One region of the Neorhizobium sp. PAMB6630 genome, then DNA from elsewhere that is predicted to be linked to it. Evidence: predicted binding sites of a transcription regulator. Region 1 holds the regulator's gene; each other region holds the start of a gene.
What was found. The regulator LexA, encoded in region 1, represses DNA repair genes until DNA is damaged. The targets are predictions, from matches to a motif close to TGTTCNNNNTGTGTTCNG.
Positions count from the first base shown of each region.

Region 2: the regulator LexA is predicted to act here: its motif matches at 3,038-3,055, upstream of AC4CWF_RS06320 (putative DNA modification/repair radical SAM protein).
Region 3: the regulator LexA is predicted to act here: its motif matches at 2,888-2,905, upstream of AC4CWF_RS14500 (glycosyl transferase).
Region 4: the regulator LexA is predicted to act here: its motif matches at 2,248-2,265, upstream of AC4CWF_RS11455 (DNA polymerase IV).

Region 1 is NZ_CM177836.1:2,002,106-2,007,407, reverse strand. Features, by position in the region: gene AC4CWF_RS09445 (methyl-accepting chemotaxis protein) at 1-119, shown strand, start outside; gene kdsA (3-deoxy-8-phosphooctulonate synthase) at 201-1,046, opposite strand; gene AC4CWF_RS09435 (VOC family protein) at 1,049-1,915, opposite strand; gene lexA (transcriptional repressor LexA) at 2,085-2,804, shown strand; gene AC4CWF_RS09425 (ComEC/Rec2 family competence protein) at 2,785-4,617, opposite strand.
Region 2 is NZ_CM177836.1:1,330,718-1,336,019, forward strand. Features, by position in the region: gene AC4CWF_RS06300 (Lrp/AsnC family transcriptional regulator) at 1-421, shown strand, start outside; gene AC4CWF_RS06305 (glycosyltransferase family 25 protein) at 446-1,261, opposite strand; gene AC4CWF_RS06310 (glycosyltransferase family 4 protein) at 1,275-2,333, opposite strand; gene greA (transcription elongation factor GreA) at 2,356-2,832, opposite strand; gene AC4CWF_RS06320 (putative DNA modification/repair radical SAM protein) at 3,061-4,293, shown strand; gene AC4CWF_RS06325 (UdgX family uracil-DNA binding protein) at 4,293-5,302, shown strand, end outside.
Region 3 is NZ_CM177836.1:3,014,325-3,019,626, forward strand. Features, by position in the region: partial or broken gene AC4CWF_RS14485 (tetratricopeptide repeat protein) at 1-675, shown strand, start outside; gene AC4CWF_RS14490 (4-(cytidine 5'-diphospho)-2-C-methyl-D-erythritol kinase) at 857-1,768, shown strand; gene moaB (molybdenum cofactor biosynthesis protein B) at 1,765-2,316, shown strand; gene AC4CWF_RS14500 (glycosyl transferase) at 2,320-2,832, opposite strand; gene AC4CWF_RS14505 (PA0069 family radical SAM protein) at 2,965-4,122, shown strand; gene rnhB (ribonuclease HII) at 4,426-5,079, shown strand.
Region 4 is NZ_CM177836.1:2,400,082-2,405,383, forward strand. Features, by position in the region: gene AC4CWF_RS11435 (PleD family two-component system response regulator) at 1-684, opposite strand, end outside; gene AC4CWF_RS11440 (response regulator) at 701-1,072, opposite strand; gene AC4CWF_RS11445 (DUF3572 domain-containing protein) at 1,200-1,508, shown strand; gene AC4CWF_RS11450 (hypothetical protein) at 1,505-2,149, shown strand; gene AC4CWF_RS11455 (DNA polymerase IV) at 2,270-3,562, shown strand; gene AC4CWF_RS11460 (L,D-transpeptidase family protein) at 3,693-4,988, shown strand; gene dnaE (DNA polymerase III subunit alpha) at 5,073-5,302, opposite strand, start outside.

The DNA of each region.
Region 1 (5,302 bases):
CTGAGGAGACAAGTGCGGCCTGCGGCGATCTCAACGGCCATACCGCAACGCTTGGGCAGCATCTATCCCGGTTTACGGTCGGCCAGCAAAAGGCAAGCCGTTACCGGATGGGGTCTTAAGGCACAACCGGGCCAGATATCGGCATACTCAACAAGGAGCGGCTCTGAGACCGCCCCTTGTTCGTTCAGCAAAATACCGCTTCAGGACTTGGCGACGGCGTCAAACGCCAGCAGCTTTTCCAACAGGCCCTTCAGGCTTTTGAGATGCACCATGTTCGGCCCATCGGAGGGGGCGTTGTCGGGATCTTCATGCGTTTCGATGAAGACACCGGCCACGCCGACGGCAACGGCGGCGCGGGCCAGCGTTTCGACGAATTCCCGCTGTCCGCCGGTCGAGCCGCCCTGCCCGCCCGGCTGCTGCACCGAATGGGTTGCATCGAAAATCACCGGAGCGCCGAGCGACGCCATGATCGGCAGCGAGCGCATGTCGGACACAAGCGTGTTATACCCGAACGACGCCCCGCGCTCGCACAGAAGCACATTGGGATTGTCGCTTTCGGTGAACTTCGCCAGCACGTTCTTCATGTCCCAGGGGGCCAGGAACTGGCCCTTCTTGACGTTGATGACGCGCCCCGTTTTTGCCGCCGCAATTAGAAGATCCGTCTGCCGGCAGAGGAATGCAGGGATCTGCAGGATATCCACCGTCTCAGCCACCACGGCGCATTGTTCTTCCGTGTGAATATCGGTCAGCACCGGAAAGCCGAACTCGGCCTTCAGATCAGAAAAGATCTCCATGGCCGTCTCGAGCCCGATGCCGCGCTTGCCCGCAATCGAGGTGCGGTTCGCCTTGTCGAAAGAGGATTTGTAGACAAGACCGATGCCAAGATCATCGCAGATTTCCTTGACGGCGCCGGCCATCATAAAGGCGTGGTCGCGGCTTTCCATCTGGCAGGGGCCGGCGATCAGCGACAGGCGGCCGGTGTTTGAAAAAACGACGCGGGCCGAACCCTCGCCGACGGATACCTCTGCATTGGCTGTGACGGCCATGATCACTCCTCAAACACGAAAGCAGCGCCCTGACCGGGGGCTGCGGCAACGACGATGCGCGTGCCTCTTTTCTTAAAGGCCACGTCATTAGCAGCAAGGCAATCTGCTGTCACGGCAAGATCCGGTGTGGCAAACACCACCGCGGCACCACAAAGCCCGCCGGCTGACGGGGACAGATCAATGCCGAGTTCGTCCGCAACTCCCTGCCGCGACGACAGCACAACATGTCCATTCGGCGCCTGAAAGACATGACCCGAGGCATCCGTGACGGCTTTGGTTTCCAATACCGTCTCAAGAACCGGCAGCGCAGCGGTCGTATCATCTGCGGCAAGCCACACGCCGCGTAATCCAACGACACCGTTTTGATGCCGCTCCAGATGCGCCCGGTCGGCCGGCAAGGGATTAAGCCGCTCGCAGGCGAACAGGATAAATTCGGGAGATCCGCTTTCGGCGAAGGCCAGCCTGAAGCGCGCGATCACCTCATGTCCGTCCGCCGTCAGCGCCGCCCGGGAAAATTCAAGGATCTCGCCGGCGGAGAGACCCGCTGCGACAAACCGCGCGTGGTCTCCATCGGCATCCGGCGAAGCAACCACCAGACCAGAAAATCCATCGTCCCCGCAGGCGGCACGGAAGGCGAGATCTCGCCCGGTAAACACATTGCCCTCTCCTGCCGTGCGTTCGACAGCAGCACGGTCACGGATCGCCAATGGCTCCAGATACAGACCATCGGAGAGAAACACGCAGGCATTCTGCGTCCCAAACGGATGCTGCGCATCCGGCGCCACGGTGAAGCCGAGCGTCCCCAGCCGCTGGCGCGCCACCGCAAGTGTGCGGACGGGCATGACAATATGATCAAGCGGGCGGGCCATGATTCTCTCCTTGGACGATGCGGGCCGCAGTGTAGCGCCGGATAAGCGCTTGAATATCCCGCACGCTCTCAGCAATCGGTGTTTTATCCCCGGCTTTTGAGGGCTTGCGGAACACATATGGAACATATAGTGTCTGTTCTGGATTTGTTTCCACTTCGAGGTTGTCTTCATGCTCACACGCAAACAGCAGGAACTGCTCCTGTTTATTCACGAACGGATGAAGGAATCCGGTGTACCGCCCTCCTTCGACGAGATGAAGGATGCCCTCGATCTGGCGTCGAAATCAGGCATCCACCGCCTGATTACCGCGCTTGAGGAGCGTGGCTTCATTCGACGGCTGCCGAACCGGGCGCGGGCGCTTGAGGTGATCAAGCTGCCGGAATCCTATTCGCCGCCGGCCCAGCCGCGTCGCGGGTTTTCGCCCAGCGTCATCGAAGGCAGCCTCGGCAAGCCGCCGGCCACACGCCCTGCCCCGCCAGCTCCGGCTGTCGAAGAATATACCGGCTCTGCCACCGTTCCCGTCATGGGACGTATTGCTGCCGGCGTGCCGATTTCGGCTATCCAGAACAATACCCATGCCATCAGCGTGCCGATTGAGATGCTGGGCACCGGCGAGCATTACGCGCTGGAGGTAAAGGGCGATTCAATGATCGAAGCCGGCATCATGGATGGCGACACGGTGATCATCCGCAATGGCAGCACGGCCACGCCCGGTGATATCGTCGTGGCGCTTGTCGATGACGAGGAAGCGACGTTGAAGCGTTTTCGCCGCAAGGGCGCCTCGATTGCGCTTGAAGCGGCGAACCCCGCTTACGAGACCCGCATCTTCGGGCCGGACCGGGTGAAAATTCAGGGCAAGCTCGTCGGTCTCATCCGCCGCTATCACTGAGCAGTTCGACAACCGGTTGCGGCAGCGTCTCGTCAAAGATGCGCTGCCGCCAATCATAGGTTCGGTGGATGCTCCAGGGGCGTTTGTTGCCGATGCTGGCGCCACTCGCCGTCCAGTCAGCGAGGCGGGTGCTGCCAGCAAAGCGGATTTCGAGGGCTCCTGTCTTGCGCAGCGTCGTCAGAGTGAGCATCAGCGCGCCGGAGCGGCAGGTTTCGAATCGGGCACGGGCGGCAATCACCACGTCGGCCGTATCGCAGGCGGTTCCCGCATAACGCGGGTCCTCGATGGTGGCGATTCGCACCTTTTCCAGCGAACGGGCAAAACAGCCGAGACCGGCAATGCAGGTGAATTGACCGGGAGGAGCGCTGGTCAGGGCTTTGTCCATGGCGGTGGCAGCCTCTCGCAACTCCTGTTTGGTCAAGGGCGGATCTGGTGGCTTTCGGGGGGAAACGCCTGTCTCGGTTCGGCCAGAGTTCAAGTGAATCGCGTCAGCGTCTGATGGGCTTGGCTTGTGTCCTTCCTCGGGAACGACCGCGCGGATGTCTGTGGCGATCTCTGTTTCGGGCGTGTCTGCATCGGCTCCCGTCTGGCGGTTGTGTGCTGCATCGACGCCGGGCTGTGCATGGGCGCTCTTGGAGGTGCCGGGGGGCAAGTCTTGCGGTTTTGCCGCAGTGTTACGTCGGGGCATGATCGGCGCAAGCGTCTTGTCGATGATGAGCGCATTCTGCCACTGGCGATAGATGAAATCGGGCGGTGTCCTGCGGTTGGTGGCGGCCGTCTGTCCGTCGATGAGGGCGACGAGGCTTGCATCTTCCGAAACCAGCAGGCTTGGCCGTGCGGCATCGTCAGGCCAGAACGACAAAATGAGTGCCGCGGCCATGACCGGCAGGCCGAGCAGTTTTAGCCGTGTGCGCAGGAGGACCAGAATCAGAAAGCCGAACGAGGCTATGGGCAGGAACCAGCCATGCTGTCGCCCGACCGGGGCGTCTCCTCCCCAACCCGCCACCGTCTCGGCAACGGAGATAACCAGCTCAACGCCAAAACCCATCAGTTTCAGGAACGGCGCCTCCAGCCCGAACGGCATCAGCAGCATGGCAAGCATGCCGAAGGGCATGACGATCAGCGATATGATCGGCATGGCCGCGAGATTGCCGGCAAGGCCATAAGTGGCGACGCGGTGGAAGTGGGAAACAGAGAAGATCGAGGTGGAGAGTGCGCCGATGAGCGAGGTCAGCACCACGCCGGCGACCATGCTGGATAGAGCGGCTGTAGCGGCAAGCAGTGCCGGACGTCGCGCGGCAAGCGGATCATGCGGATCGCCATGGAGGCTCGACCAGGCGGCGTAACCGGCCACAAGTGCGGCCGTTGCGGAAAATGACATCTGGAAACTGGGCCCCAGCACCGCCGAGGGTGTCAGGACCAGGATGACGAGCGCCGAGAGCGCCACATTGTGCAGGCTGATCGACGGACGGTCGAACAGCACCGAGGCCAGCATGATCACCATCATCACATAGGCGCGCTCGGCCGAAACACCGAAACCGGAAATGAGATAATAGGCCGTCACCATGGCCAGCGCGCCGATGGCTGCGATCTTCTTGACGGGAAACCGCTGCGCAAAGCCGGCAAACAGGCTGAACACCATTCGTGCGCCGACAAAAAAGATGCCGGCGGCCAGCGCCATGTTAAGCCCGGAGATCGCCACGATATGCGCAAGCCCCGCGACCCGCAGCGCCTCGATGGTTTTTTCCGAGATGGCGCGGCGCTCGTCGGTGACGATGGCGGCGGCGAAAGCCCCGGCATCGCCGGGAACCACGGCGCGGATGCGGGTTCCGATCTCGCTTCGCAGTTCAAACAGCTTGCCAAGGATGCGGGTCGACCAGTTTTCATGCGTGCCGATGCCGACCTTTTGCGGCGCCCCATAGAAAAAGCCGACAGCGCCGATGCCTTGAAAATAGGCAGAAAACGCAAAATCAGCGAGCCCGGGCAGAGCCGGTCCGGAAGGTGGGGAAAGCCGTGCCCTGCCGGCAATCCGCGTGCCCGTCTCAAAGGCTTCGTGTGCAGTGCGGGAAAGCAGAACGGCGCGTTCCGGCGGACGGGCATGACGGGGTCAGCGGTTGTCAAAATGCGCACCGTATAACGCCAGCGCCCGCCGGCTGCCGCCTCGCGTTTTTCCACGAGACCTTCAATCTGCGTGGTCACCGGCGTGTCGAGGATCGTTGTTCGATTGCGCAGGCTTTCGATCTGCGCAAGGCCCGCCCCCGCGCAGATCAATCCTGGCATCATGAATGCAAGGGAAAAGGCGCGGCGCCCGGCACGGCCCAGCACGAAGGCGGTCATGATCAGCGGCAGCGCAGAGAGGCCAAAACCTGCGGGCGGCGGACCCGCAAGAGAGAGCCAGACAATCGCGCCAAGCCCTATAAATACGGGGACGAGGAGAAAAAGACGGCCATGCGCCTCCTCCTCCGCGACAAGGTTTGCGAGCTTTTGGCGCCAGCCAG
Region 2 (5,302 bases), 670 kb from region 1:
ACTTCAGCGCGACGGTCGCATGACCAATGTCGAGCTTGCCGAGCGCGTCGGCATCTCGGCGCCTCCTTGCCTGCGCCGGGTGCGTAAGCTGGAGGAAGCGGGTATCATCGAGGGATATGCAGCTATCCTCAATGGCCCGCGGCTTGGTTATGACCTCGTCGCCTTCTGCCTTGTCGGGCTGAAGCACCAGTCGGAAAGCAATTTGAAGGCCTTTGCGGCGCTGGCGCAAGGCTGGACCATCGTGCGCGAAGCCTGGATGGTGTCCGGCGACAGCGATTTCCTCCTGCGCTGCACGGCCGAAAACCTCACCAACTTCCAGGATTTCGTCATCGAGGTGCTCGCCGCCAATGAGCACGTCGATACGGTGCGCACCATGCTGACCATCCGCCAGGTGAAGAAGCTGGGATTGGTGGAAGTGTGATTGTGCCGCTGCTCGCCGCCTGCGCTACCGATCACGGTCTGGCGCGAGCAGAACCTTCACGTTCCGGCGGTCTGTCAGCGGGTTGAACGGCAACCCGGCAATCGCAAAGCGCGCCTGTTCGGCAAGCCTGCCGATCTCGCGTGCGGCCTTCTGCAGAAGGGTTTTCTTCTGCTTCTTTTTTTCCAGCGCCCAGGCGCGCACGATCTCGCCGCCAAGGCCAAGCGGCTGCGTCGTGACAAACTGGTCCTGGATGCAAAGCGCCGGGATCGTCTGGTAGATTTTGAGCTGTGAAAACAGCGGCGAGACGGGATCGAAGATCAGGTGGTCGACGGCGCGGTGGCTTTTGCCGATGGCCTCGAGCAGCAGGCGCGCCGCCTTCGGCGTGACGATGTAGCCGGCAGCTCCCAGATGGGCGCTGCGCAGCGCGGCAAGCGATAAGCCCGCAACGTCAAGGTTTTTGCGCGAGACGGCAATCGTCCGGCCGGTGGTTTCGATCTTGACGATATCGGCCACTGCGGGAAGCCAGGAGAGATCGGCGAGAAGCTTTTCAACTCCCGGTGCCAGATGGATGTCATCTTCGAAGATGACGCCGGGCACGCCGCTTTCGGCAATCCGTCGCCACGCTTCGCGCTGGCTCAGCAGAATGCCGACTTCCCCGACCGACAGAACCAGGCTGCCATCAGGATGGCGGGTTGACCAGGCGGCCAGTGTTTCCGGTGAAAGCGTTTTCCCGTCCACCGCTTCGATGCGCTCAAAGGCAAGGCCGCGTTCGCCAAGCAAAGCCTGCATGCGCGCCATGCGCTCTTTTGCCCGATCAAGGTTGATGACATAGATCGTCATGAAAAATGTGGCCTTATCGGGCATCCAGCAGCGCGCTGTAAACGGCGCCGATGGCCTTTGCCTCGCGTTCGATGGAAAAGTTCTCGGTGACATGGGCAAGCGCTGCGAACCCCTGCTGATGGCAGAGGGAAGGCGCGGCAAGGAAAGGTTCGATACCCCCGACAAAACTGTCGAGGACACCGCGCTCCACCATGCGGCCGGTCACGCCATCGAGAATGAGTTCGGCAAAGGCGCCGACATCGGCGGCAATAACAGGTACGCCGCTGGCCATGGCCTCGAGCGGCGTCAACCCAAAGCCTTCCCAGCGCTGGGGGGCGACGAAGAGGTCCAGCCCGCGATACCAGTCGTTGATATTGGTGTGCTCGCCGACAAACAAGATGCGGTCGGCAAGGCCAGCAGCCGCGACGCGGGCTTTCATATCATCCTCGAAGGCGATGTGTTTGGCCGTGGCGCGTCCGGCAATCACGGCGTTCCAGTCGGGATGATCCGGCAGAAGACGGATCATCGCATCGACGAAAAGATCGGTGCCTTTCTGGTGGCGCACCCGGCCGAAGCAGCCGACATAGTGTTTTTGCGGATCAAGCCCCAAGCCTGCCTTTGCTGCGGCCTTGTCTGCAGCAGGCGAAAAGCGATTTAAGTCAATGCCGTGCAGAATGACGGTGCTGTCCCGCTCCAGGTAGGAGGCGGTTTTCTGGCACACCGCAATCACCTGGTCCATGCGGGCAATCAGCCCCTTCGTCCAGCGGGAATGCTTGCGCTGCGAGGCGGAGGTGAAGAGGAGTTTTAGCGGCATGCGGCAGACATCGCGCAGAAAAATGCCCGGAAGCATTTCGATATTGCGCCGTGCATGCCAGATCCGGTGGCGGCGGCCGTCGGGCGGCGTCCAGAGCTGCGTCAGTTCGCCGGCCGACATTGCCGGCAGAAAAGACGGCAGGCCCGGCCCGAAGGTGACAACCTTCTGGCCGAGACGGTTCTGCACCGGAACAAGCTGGATCACGGTGGAGGTGACGCCCGACAGCCTTCGCTTGAAGTGCGGGGCGATCACCTCGACCTGTTGCAGGGAAGGGGGCACGGCGAACGCCTGCTTTGCCGGATCAGCCCCAGTTGACCGCGAGGATCTCGTAAGCCTTCGAGCCGCCGGGGGCGACCACTTCAATGCTGTCGCCGGCTTCCTTGCCGATCAGTGCGCGGGCGATCGGTGAAGAGATAGAGATGCGGCCTTCCTTCACGTCGGCTTCCTGGTCGCCGACGATCTGGTAGATCTTTTCCTCGTCCGTATCCTCGTCGATGAGCTTTACCGTGGCGCCGAACTTGATCTTGGATCCCGACATCTTGCTGAGGTCGATCACCTCGGCGCGGGCCGTCAGGTCTTCCAACTCGGTCACGCGGCCTTCATTGTGGCTCTGCGCTTCCTTGGCGGCGTGGTATTCGGCATTTTCCGAAAGGTCGCCATGGGCGCGTGCTTCCGAAATGGCCTCGATGATGCGAGGACGTTCCTCCTGTTGGCGCCAGCGCAGTTCTTCCTGCAGCTTGGTGAAACCGGATGGAGTCATCGGGACCTTATCAACCATTTTCCTTAACCCTCAGTCTCATGGCCGCTACCCGCGGCCACAAAAAGAAACAGGTCCCGGAGGGTATCCCCGGAACCGTGTGAAAGCTCTAATTTCGGCAACTATAACAGAATCACTACAACAATTGCCAGCAAATTCGAAATAGGGCGCCAGCCGTGGAGGGAAAGGGGCGCGTCATTTCGGCACCGGTCTTGACGACAGGGAAAAGAACATATAGTGAACATACTAATGAAGAAGTCGCTGAAAGAACGTCTCGCCATTCTCTCCGACGCTGCCAAATACGATGCGTCCTGCGCCTCGAGCGGCACCACGAAACGCCATTCGGGAGGCACCGGTGGATTGGGCTCCACGGAAGGCTCTGGAATCTGCCACGCCTATGCGCCGGACGGGCGATGCATTTCGCTTCTGAAAATCCTGCTCACCAATTTCTGCATCTATGACTGCGTCTATTGCATCAACCGCTCCTCCAGCAATGTCGAGCGGGCGCGGTTCACGCCGGACGAGGTGATCTGGCTGACGCTCGAATTTTACCGGCGCAATTATATCGAGGGCCTGTTTTTATCCTCGGGTATCATCCGCTCCTCCGATCACACGATGGAAGAAATGGTGCGGGTGGCGCGAGAACTGCGCACCGTCCACAAGTTTCGCGGTTATATTCATCTGAAGACCATTCCCGAAGCCTCGCCCGGGCTGATTGCGGAGGCCGGGCTTTATGCCGACCGTCTCTCCATCAATGTGGAACTGCCGACGGACCACGGCATCAGCCAGTTTGCGCCGGAAAAGAAGCCGGCCGGCATCCGCCGCGCCATGGGCGATCTGCGGCTGAAGATCGAGGAAGCCTCCGAGCCGACCTTGCAGACAAAACGCCGGCGCACGTTTGTTCCCGCGGGCCAGAGCACGCAGATGATCGTCGGCGCCGATGGCGCAAGCGACGCAACGATCCTCGGCACCAGCGCCCGGCTTTACGGCAGTTACGGCCTGAAGCGCGTCTATTATTCCGCCTTCAGCCCCATTCCGGATGCCTCGTCGAAACTGCCGCTGATCAAACCGCCGCTGATGCGCGAACACCGGCTTTATCAGGCGGATTGGCTCTATCGTTTCTATGGCTTCGACATCGGCGAAATCACAGCGTCGACTATTGATGGCAATCTCGACCTTGATCTCGATCCAAAGCTCGCCTGGGCGCTCGGTAATCGTGACCAATTCCCTGTCGACGTCAACAAGGCGCCAAAGGAAATGCTGCTGCGCGTGCCGGGTTTCGGCACCAAGACGGTGCGCTCCATCCTGTCCTCGCGCCGGCAGCGCCGGTTGCGGCTGGAGGATCTCGGGCGGCTGTCGGTATCGCTGCGCAAGGTGCAGCCCTTCATCGTCGCCGAGGGCTGGACGCCGCACCGGCTGATCGACCGCACGGACCTGCGCGCCATGTTTGCGCCGCAGCCGCAACAACTGGCGCTGTTCTGATGCGCACGGTTTTCCTGAAAGGCCGCGGCGATTTTGCCGAATGGCGCGATGCGGCGCGCGCCCTCCTGCAGGCCGACATAGAGCCGCAGGCGGTGGATTGGCGGCTGGCGGGCGAGGCGACGCTGTTGCCGGAAACCGCCGAGGCCGCAATTCCAGAACCGTCAGCCGCCCCGGCCAAGGTGGTGGCCGTGCCGGCGGCTTTTTTGGCTTTGGCGCAATCGGTTGTGTGCCACACACAACCGTCGCGTTTTGCACTTCTCTATCGCCTGCTCTGGAGGCTGCGCGAAGAACGAAGGCTTCTGGAGATCGTCTCCGATGCCGATGTGATCGAGGCGCTGAAGCTGGAAAAATCCGTGCGCCGCGACAGCCACAAGATGAAGGCCTTCGTGCGGTTCAAGGAAGTGCCGGCGGGCGGTGGGCCGCGCCGTTCCTTCGTCGCCTGGTTCGAGCCAGACCACTTTATCGTCTCCCGCACCGCACCGTTCTTTGCCCGTCGTTTTGCCGACATGGACTGGCTGATTGCAACGCCTAAGGGATCGGCCGCCTTTAATGGTGAAGGTCTCGTCGTTTCGGATGAACCGGCGCCGAAGCTTGAGCATCAGGATGCCGCCGATGACCTGTGGCGGGTCTATTACGCCAATATCTTCAATCCCGCCCGGTTGAAGGTGAAGGCGATGACGGCGGAAATGCCAAAAAAATACTGGAAGAACCTGCCGGAGGCCTCGCTCATTCCCGGGCTGATCGCCAATGCCGAGGAAAAGGTGAAGGAGATGGCAGAAAGGGCCGCATCCCAGCCGCCGGTGTTTCATGAACGGCTGCGCGAGCGGGCATTGGCCGCATCAGGTTCCGGGGCGGAGGTGGTAGCGCCTCCCGGCACGCTTTCCGCCCTTCGCCGGCAAGCGGAGGGATGCACGCGCTGTGCGCTGCATTGCAAGGCCACGCAAACGGTTTTTGGCGAGGGGCCATCCAATGCCGCTGTGATGGTGGTCGGCGAGCAGCCGGGCGATCA
Region 3 (5,302 bases), 1.0 Mb from region 1:
ACCGACATTCGCAGTTACATCGCCTATGGCAGTGTTCTCTCCGATGCCAAGGATTATAAGGCGATGGCAGAGACCTATGACAAGGCCGTGGACGTGATCGGCCCCGTGCCGCGCCCGACCGACTGGTCCGTCTTCTTCCAGCGCGGCATTGCCTATGAGCGCCTGAAGGAATGGGACAAGGCTGAGCCGAACTTCAAGAAATCGCTGGAGCTGAACCCGGACCAGCCGCAGGTGCTGAACTATCTCGGTTATTCCTGGGTGGACATGAACCTTAACCTGGAAGAGGGCCTGAACCTCATCCGCAAGGCCGTGGAATTGCGCCCTGACGATGGCTACATCGTCGATTCGCTCGGCTGGGCCTATTACCGCCTTGGCCGTTACGACGAGGCGGTGGAGGAGCTGGAGCGCGCCGTGCAGTTGCGCGCCGGTGATGCCGCCATCAACGACCATCTGGGTGACGCCTACTGGCGTGTGGGCCGCAAGCTGGAGGCGGGTTACCAGTGGCAGCGGGCGCTGACCATGAAGCCGGAACTGACCGAAATCCCGAAGATCGAGCAAAAGATCCGCGAAGGACTGGCCGACGCCGGCCCGCCGCCGGTGCAGACGGCCATGGCATCCCCCGCCGCAACGGCGCCAGCCGTGCCGCAGCAGGATCCTGCCGCCGCTGCCAAATCGAACTACATCGTCGGTGCCGGCGACACGCTGTGGAAGATCGCCAATGACGCGCTGGGTGATGGCGACCGCTTTCGTGAGCTGATCGAGATCAACCCGGAGCTGAAGCGCAACCCGAACCGGCTTTATCCCGGCCAGGTGCTGGAGCTTCCCGGCCCCGCCAACTGACGGCGTTTTGCCCGGCATGACATTATCTGGCTTGGCCTTGGGTATCCCGGCAGCCGACGTGACCGAAACGGGGCGGGCAAAGATAAACCTTTGCCTGCACGTGACCGGGCGCCGGGCAGATGGCTATCACCTGCTCGACAGCCTCGTGACCTTTGCGAGCCACGGCGACACGGTGCGGTTTGCCGCAAGCGCCACGGACAGGTTTGCGGTGACCGGCCGCTTCGGCCCGCTTCTGTCGCCTGACGCCGATAATCTGGTGGTGCGCGCGCGCGACCGGCTGCGGGCGGCGGTTGAGGCGGTGGGCATGGCCGCGCCACCCGTTGCCATCACCCTGCAAAAGGACCTGCCGATCGCCTCCGGCATCGGCGGCGGGTCTGCCGATGCGGCAGCGACGATGCGCGGCCTGTTACGCTTCTGGGGCGTATCGCTCGATGAAACCCGGCTTAGCGACATGGCGCTTGGCCTTGGCGCCGATGTGCCGATGTGCCTTTCCTCCCGCCCGCTGATGGCGCGCGGCATCGGCGAGGATCTGGCTCCGGTCAAAAACCTGCCGGCGCTTTTTATGGTGCTGGTCAATCCGCTGGTTTCGGTCTCGACGCCCGAGATTTTTCGCCGCCTCACAAAACGCGACAACGCAGCCGTGCCGCCCCTGCCCTTGGGTGAGGACGCCGACTGGCTGTCCTTCATCGCCACCCAGCGCAATGATCTGGAACCTGCGGCCCGCGCCGCCGTTCAGGATATCGACACCGTGTCCGAAGCGCTCTCGCAAACCGGCGCAGGCCTCATGCGTATGTCCGGCTCCGGCGCCACCTGTTTTGGGCTTTACCGCTCGATTGAGGCGGCAGAGGCTGCGGCAACCGTTCTGGCAGACCGCCACCCCGGCTGGTATGTTCAGGCCACCACCACGATTGCAGGAGACGCCGCATGAGCCGGATCGACGAGAGCCGCCCGTTCCTTCCCGTCGGCATCGCAGTGCTGACCGTGTCCGACACCCGCACGCCAGACACCGACAAATCCGGCGATACGCTGGTGGCCCGTATTGAAGAGGCCGGCCACCGGCTGGTCGCGCGCGCCATCGTGCCCGACGACAAGGCAGCGATCTTCGAGCGCGTGCGCCAGTGGACGCTGATGGACGAGGTGGACGTGGTCATCACCACCGGGGGCACCGGTTTTACCGGCCGTGACGTGACGCCGGAAGCGCTGGAGCCGCTGTTTGAAAAACGCATGGATGGCTTTTCAGAGGTCTTTCACCGGATTTCCTACGACAAGATCGGCACCTCCACCATCCAGTCGCGCGCCACCGGCGGCGTGGCGAATGCCACCTTCATCTTCGTGCTGCCCGGCTCCCCCGGCGCCTGCAAGGATGCCTGGGACGGCATCTTGAAGGCGCAGCTGGATTATCGCCACATGCCCTGCAATTTCGTGGAAATCATGCCGCGTCTGGACGAACACCTGCGGCGCGGCGGCAAGGGCTAACCCTCAGCTGCGCGCGGCCCAGGCCGGCACCATCTCGCTGATCAGCCGGAAGGGTTTTTGGCCCCGGGCGAGATCCGACAGCCGCATGACCGAGCGCGCCTGCGCCAGTGCTTTGCTCTTCTCGACAATCAGCCCCTGCTCCAGAGGTTTTGCCGAACCAACCAGCCGCGACAACAGCGGACGGCGATGGTTGCGCGACGGCGAAAACCGCGCTGCCTGACGATTGAGCGCGATATGCTCGGCCACCTCGTCGATCCAGCCGATCTGCGGACGCGCGCCCGGCTCGATGAGAAACAGCCATTCGCCCCTTGTGGTGCGCAGCACATCCTCGATATTCCAACCCGTGTGAAAGCGGCAGCCGGCCGCATCCGCCACCCGCGCCGAGGCATCCGTCGAGCCGTGATCGAGCACGGACACGTCGCTCACCAACCCCTCCACGGCACCCGCCACAAGCACAGACAAGGTCTGGGCCAGTTGGGTCTCCTGGTCATGGCATTCCATCAGCACGCTCAGCATGCCCAATGCTTACCGCATCGCAACAGGAATTGCCACAAAACTGACACAGCGATTTTGTTCTTGCAATGTTCTATTTTTGCCATTACCAATGAGGTCACGGTGATCACGAGATCGGCGCCGAGGAGTTTCCCCATGAACGAGCTGACCCAGCTGCGGCAGGACGCTTTTGCGCCTGCCCATACGGCAGATATTGCCGACGCCCTGGTGGAAACCTCGGGGCTGCGCATCGAGATCGACCGCAGGCGCGGACGCGGCTCCGGCTTGAACCCCAGCGGCCGTTTCGAGACCGAACGCCGCGAAGTGTTTGACGACGGCTGGCAGACGCTGGAGGAGCTTGCGCCCTTCAAGACCGAAGTGCAGGTGGAAAAGCCGCGCACCATCATCAGCCGCAACGATTCGCCCGACATTCCCTTCGACCGCTCGATCAATCCCTATCGCGGCTGCGAGCACGGCTGCATCTATTGTTTTGCCCGCCCGACGCACAGCTATATGGGGCTTTCGGCAGGTCTCGATTTCGAGGCAAAGCTTTTTGCCAAGCCCGACGCGCCAAAGCTGCTGGAACGCGAACTGAGCCGCCCCGACTACAGGTTGCGCACCATCGCCATCGGCACCAATACCGACCCTTACCAGCCCATCGAGCGGGAATGGCGGGTGATGCGCCAGATCCTCGAGGTTCTCGCCAAGGCCAATCATCCCGTCATGATCGTCACCAAGTCGGCACTGGTGACGCGCGACATCGATATTTTGTCCGACATGGCGTCAAAGGGACTGGCCAAGGTGGGCATCTCGGTGACCACGCTCGATGGCAAGCTCGCCCGCAGCATGGAGCCCCGCGCCTCGACGCCGGTAAAGCGGCTGGAAGCGATCACGAAGCTGACGGCGGCAGGCATTCCCACCAGCGTTCTCGTCGCCCCGGTTATTCCCGCACTCAACGACCACGAGATCGAGCGTATTCTCGATGCGGCAAAGGCTGCCGGCGCGAGCGAGGCAAGTTATGTGCTGCTGCGCCTGCCGCTGGAGGTGAGCCCGCTGTTTCGCGACTGGCTGCTGCGCAACTACCCGGATCGCTACCGCCATGTGATGTCGCTGGTGCGCTCCATGCGCGGCGGCAAGGATTATGATGCCGAGTTCGGCAAGCGCATGAAGGGGGCCGGCCCCTATGCCTGGCAGATCTCGCGACGTTTTGAACTGGCCACCAAGCGCCTCGGCCTTGGCCGTCGCGGCATCCAGCTGCGAGACGATCTTTTTGTTCCGCCGGCCGGCACAGGCATCCAGCTGTCGCTGCTGTAGTTCTGAGGGACGACGGTTGTTTGGGAAATGACCGGACGTATCCCTGACTCTCCTGCGCTTGGCGCCGGAGGCAGAGACTCTGACGAGCTAGCAAGATTGGACGGATAAGCCTGAACAAGGCCAGCGACCGAGAGCGATAGCGGACGCGACGTGAGTAAGAATGAGAATTCGGCACGGTCCGCCGCCTCGATCCGTGCTGAACGCCCCCGGCCCGCCCCTCCCCTTGGGCGGTTCAAGCGATGCCGCAATCAGCGCTTTGCCGGGGCTTGCAGGAGATCGGGTGCGCGTGCGAGTTTCCGCCGCATGTTACAGAGCACGCCACCCGATTCTCCGAGCCTTTTCGACCTTGTGCCACTCGTTCCGGATTTCAGCCTGGAGCTTGCGGCCCGAAAGGCCGGCCATTGGCCGGTTGCCGGCACCGACGAAGCCGGGCGCGGGCCGCTCGCGGGTCCAGTCGTTGCCGCCGCCGTCATTCTTGATCCGGAACGGATCCCGCACGGCCTGAACGATTCCAAACAGCTCACCCTCAAGCAGCGGGAACAGCTGTTCGAGGAAATCCTCGCCACGGCGCATGTCGCCATCGCCACCTCCGGCCCGCGCCATATCGACGAAAAGAATATCTTGCGCGCCAGCCTCGATGCCATGCGCCGCGCCATTGCCGGGTTGGCGGTTGCACCCGCCCTTGTTCTCGCCGACGGTCGCGACGTGCCGCCGGGCCTCTCCTGCCCCGGCAAGGCGGTCATCAAGGGCGATGCCCGCTCCGTCTCGATTGCAGCCGCCTCCATCATCGCAAAGGTCACCCGCGACCGCATGATGACCCGCGCCGGCCTCGTCTACCCCGCTTATGGCTTTGACGCCCATGCCGGTTACGGTACAGCCCGCCACCGCACCGCCATCGACGCATCCGGCCCCTGCCCGCTCCACCGCATGAGCTTTCGCCCGCTGCGCAGGGATTGAGATTTTGCCACCGATGCGAAAAGGATGATGTTGTGGATAAAACCTCAACGCCTGACGTCCGGGTCTCGATCTGGCCAAGTGTGGGACACGGCCGGGGCATCCGTTGGCTCACGCGCACATCAACGCCGGGCCAGCCGCCCCCTCATCCGGCGCTACGCGCCACCTTCTCCCCGAGGGGAGAAGCGAACCGCTGGCGTTGGTGCAAACCAAGGTCGGAGGACCT
Region 4 (5,302 bases), 400 kb from region 1:
CGGCAGGAAGCGGGTGCGCTCCAGAAGACGCAGCTGCGCGCAGAGCCGCAGCGGATCATAATCGTCGCCGGTGCCGTTGATGATCACCATGTCGACGGGGTTTTCCGCTGCTTCAAAGAGCGCCGCCTGCGGATCGGACATGGCGATGACCTCTGCCACGGGCTTCAGTGCCCTGACGATGCGCTCCTGCGAGCTTGCGCGGCTATCGACCAGCAGTACCTGTCCCGGCCCTTCCATCGCATCCAGCCGCAGCGGCTCGTCCATGCCCATGGTACGCGCGGTTTCGGCACGCAGACGCAACTCGTCGCCCAGTGTCTTCAGCCGCACCAGGCTCTTGACCCGCGAGATCAGTTGCAGGTCGTTCACGGGTTTGGTCAGAAAATCGTCGGCACCGGCTTTAAGGCCGCGCACGCGGTCTGCCGGCTGGTCGAGTGCCGTCACCATCACGACAGGGATATGGGCGGTGCGCGGATCGGTCTTCAGCCGCTCGCAGACCTCAAAGCCGTTCATGCCAGGCATCATCACATCAAGCAGAATGATGTCCACATGGGTTTTCTGCACGATATCGAGCGCCTTGAAGCCGTCCTCAGCCGTCAGCACGTCGAAATATTCGGCAAGCAGCCTGGCTTCCAGCAGCTTCACGTTTGCCGGAATGTCATCAACCACCAGGATCCGTGCCGTCATCTGTCAAAAGTCCCGTTCAGGCGTCGCCCAGATATGTCTTGATGGTCTCTATAAATTTCGGCACGGAAATCGGCTTGGAGACATAGGCCTCGCAGCCGCCCTGGCGAATGCGCTCCTCATCTCCCTTCATGGCAAAGGCGGTGACGGCAATGACCGGAATGACGTGCAGTTCGTCGTCTTCCTTCAGCCACTTCGTCACCTCCAGCCCCGACACTTCCGGCAGCTGGATATCCATGAGGATCAGATCCGGCCGATACTTTCGAGCCAGATCCAGCGCTTCCATGCCATTGCGCGTCTGGATCGTCGTATAGCCAGAGGCTTCGATCAGATCGCGGAAGAGCTTCATGTTCAGCTCATTGTCTTCGACAATCATGACCCTTTTGGGCATAACATCATCCCTATCCAGCCTTGCAAGCTTCACCTTGAGATATAAGCTCGCATCATGGCCGATTCCATTCATTCGGCAGGATGGAGACTAAAGCCATTTGGTTGAAGAAAAGGTAATTTATAAACATATGCGCCTCGACACGGGAAAAACATCGGCATTGCCCAAGCCGGAGGAAACGGCCGCTGCCGTTCTTCAATGGCTGGCGGAGGAGCCGGACATGTTCGGCCGCTTTCTGGCGCTCTCCGGCCTGCAGGTGGACCAGCTGCGCGATGCCATCGGCGATCCCGGTTTTCTGGCCGGCATGATCGATTTCATCATGGCGCATGAACCGACGCTTCTTGCCTTTTGCGAAGCACGCCAGTGGAAGCCGGACGCGGTGGTGGCCGCCTGGCATCACTATTCCGGACCGGGCCTTGCCTCGGGAGATTACGAGTGAGCGAGATTGTGGACCTCGATCATGTGCGTCTCACCGACCGGCCGCTGGCCGTCTGCGACGTGGACGATGTGGTGCTGGAATTCCTCACCCCGTTTGAAAGCTACCTGACGAGCCTCGGGCACCGGCTGGTGCCGCGCTCCTACCGGCTGCACGGCAACATCGTCTCGGCGCGTGACGAGGCACCGGTCGAGGATGCGCTGGTGAGCAAGCTGATCCTCGATTTCTTCGAGGCGCAGGAGACCTGGCAGGTTCCGTTCGGCGATGCCGTCTCGGCGCTCAACCGCATCGGCGAGACAGCCGATGTGGTGTTTCTGACCGCCATGCCGCCGCGTTACACGCAGATGCGCCGCCGCCTGCTCGACCGGCTGGATCTCACCTTTCCGCTGCTCGCCACCGAAAGCCCGAAAGGCCCGGTTATCGAGCGCCTGCATGGCAACCGCACCCTGCCCGTCGCCTTCATCGATGACATGGCGCATAACCACGTGTCGGTCGCAGACAGCGTTCCCGAATGCCTGCTCGTCCACCTGATGCCCGCAAGCGAGATGCATCGCCACGCGCCAAAACCCGGCCCGCATGTGGTGCAGGCCAGCGACTGGGCCGACGCCGAGGGCCATATTCTTCGACATTTTCAGACCGCCTGAGCGACCAGATCGGATTCAGTTGCCGCCATCCACAGGCCTGTCGCTAAACGTCCTCTGGCAGTGCTTGTGCGCGGGGCTTGCCACACGTATGGTGCAGATGTTCAACATTTGTTCCCGGCCATGACCCAACCTGCTGCCCATGATACCGGCTTCTGCCGCGACTGCCTGACCGGCCAGCCGGCCGGCAACCGGCGTTGCCACGCCTGCGGCAGCCCGCGCCTTGTCTACCATCCGGAACTCTACGACCTGACGCTGGCCCATATCGATTGCGATGCCTTCTACGCCTCCGTGGAAAAGCGCGACAATCCTGATCTCGCCGACAAGCCTGTGATCATCGGCGGCGGCAAGCGTGGCGTGGTGTCGACCGCCTGCTACATTGCCCGCGTCAGCGGCGTGCGCTCGGCCATGCCAATGTTCAAGGCGCTGGAGGCCTGTCCCGATGCGGTGGTCATTCCGCCCAACATGGAAAAATACGGCAAGGTGGGCCGCGAGGTGCGCACGCTGTTTCAGGAGTTGACGCCGCTGGTGCAGCCGATTTCCATCGATGAGGCATTCCTCGATCTCTCCGGCACGGAACGCCTGCACCACGATCCACCGGCGCGCATTCTGGCAAGGCTTGCCCGGCGGGTGGAACAGGAAATCGGAATCACGCTGTCGGTCGGCCTCTCCTACTGCAAGTTCCTCGCCAAGGTCGCCTCCGACCTCAACAAGCCGCGCGGCTTTTCGGTGATCGGACAGGCGGAGGCCGTGGCCTTTCTTGCACCTCGCCCCGTCACCGCCATCTGGGGCGTCGGACGCGCACTTGCCACCACGCTGGAGGCCGATGGCATCCGCACGATCGGGCAATTGCAGGTAATGCAGGAGGCCGACCTGATGCGCCGGTATGGCGCCATGGGCCAGCGGTTGTCGCGCCTCTCGCGCGGCATCGACGAGCGCACCGTGCATGCCAATGAAGCCGCAAAAAGCGTTTCCGCCGAAACCACCTTCTTCGAGGATATCTCGCGCTTCGAGGATCTGGTGCCGATCCTGCGCCGTCTCTCCGAAAAGGTGTCGGCGCGGCTGAAACATCAGGAGATCGCCGGCCAGACCGTGGTGCTGAAGCTGAAGACCGCCGACTTCAAGAGCCGCACCCGCAACCGCCGGCTTGAAGACCCGACGCAGCTCGCCGACCGGATCTTTCGCACCGGCCTCAACCTTCTGGAAAAGGAAACCGACGGCGCGAAATTCCGCCTGATCGGCATCGGCGTGACAGACCTCAGCGACCCCACGCGGGCCGATCCGCCAGACCTTGTCGATGAACAGGCGGGACGACGGGCAGCGGCGGAAGCGGCGATGGACAAGCTGCGCCAAAAGTTCGGCAAGACCGCCGTCGAGACGGGTTACACATTTGGCGCCGTGCGTCCAAAACGCTGATGGCGTGTTCCATCACCGCAACGTGATGACAGCGTCCACACTCCAGCCAAACGACCGCCGGCTTTTCTAAAACTTCGTTAAACTTGTCTGCATAGGCTGCTTCTCTGTTTACTGCGTAAAGAGGTTTGCCATGTTGAGATCCGCCGCAATCGCGCTTGTGCTGATGTCAGGGGCGGCCCTTCCGGCAGTGGCGGCCGACGAGGCCCGCACGTTGCAGATCATCGTCTCCACCGACAGCCAGCGCCTGACGGTTTATGATGGCGACATGATCGTCGCGACCTCGAAAGTATCCACCGGCAAGCCGGGGCACGACACGCCAACGGGCATTTTTTCCGTGCTCGAAAAACGCAAGTACCACGAATCCAACATCTATTCGGCAGCCCCGATGCCGTGGATGCAGCGGCTGACCTGGTCGGGCATTGCGCTCCACGAATCAAACAGCGTGCCGAACTACCCCGCATCGCACGGCTGTGTGCGGATGCCGGCGGAGTTTGCCCGCACGCTTTACCGCATGACGAGCCGCGGCGTGCATGTGATCATCAACGACACAGCCGTTGCGCCGCAGCCGGTCAGCCACCCCGCGCTGTTTTCTCCGCTTGCCGAGCAGCCACCGCGCGAACTCCTGTCCGACGTTCCGCTGCGCCCATCCGCATCCCACGGCGCTGCAGGCGAGGTTCAGGTGGCCATGGCCATGCCGCCCGCCCCGGTCTCCGGCACCGCGCCGGGGAACACCGACAAGAGCGGCAATCCGCCTAGGACCGGCAAAGCCCCGCAGGCGGCCACAGACAGCGAACCGGCGCCTTTGCGCATTCTCATCACCCGCCGCGACCAGAAGGATACCGTGCGCGATGTGCAGGACATGCTGACCGAACTCGGCTTTGACGCCGGCACGGCCGACGGCATCATGGGGAGGACGACGCGCAGCGCGCTTGCCGGGTTCAAGCGCTGGAAGGCACTGCCGGCCAAGGGGCCGCAGTTGACGCCCGACCTGCTTTCCGCCCTCTATGCCTCTTCCGGCCGCACCCCGCCGCCGGCCGGCCAGATTCTCGTTCGACAGGGTTTTGAAGACATTCTCACCGAACCGGTGGCTTTCAAGGAACCCGAAAAGGCGCTCGGCACGCATTTCCTCAGCGTGATCGGCATCGACAGGGACAAAGGCGATGCACAGTGGCGCGGCCTTTCGCTGCCAAACGATCTCTCCGAAGCGGACCGCAAGCGGCTCGGTATCACGCAAGGTACCGTTGAGGGGCCGAACGCCTTGAACGCCGTGCTCGACCGGATCAGCATTCCCGAGGACGTGCGGATGAAAATCAGCACGACGATGTCGACCGGGACGTCGCTGACGATCACCGATACCGGTACCGGCCTTGAGACGACCGCCGGCACCGATTTCATTACCCTGACCCATCGCGGCCCCCGCGCCTGACGAGAGGCCACTCAAGGCGTCGACAGGGACTGCCAGACCGATCAAGCCATCAGCCAGACCAGGCAAGGCGCCGGGCAACGAGCATCAGACCAGTTCGACATCCAGCACGCCGGGGGCGGCGCGAAGCGCTGCGGCAATTTCCGGCGAGATGCGGTATTTTTCCGTCAGTTCCACCTCGATCTCGCGCCGGCCGTCATCCTTGATGACGACAAAGGAGACAAGGCCATCGCCGCGGGCGTTAAGATGACGGGCGACGGTTTTAAGCGGACCGGAATCGCGCACATAAACCCGCAGCGCCTTCTGCATCTGCACCG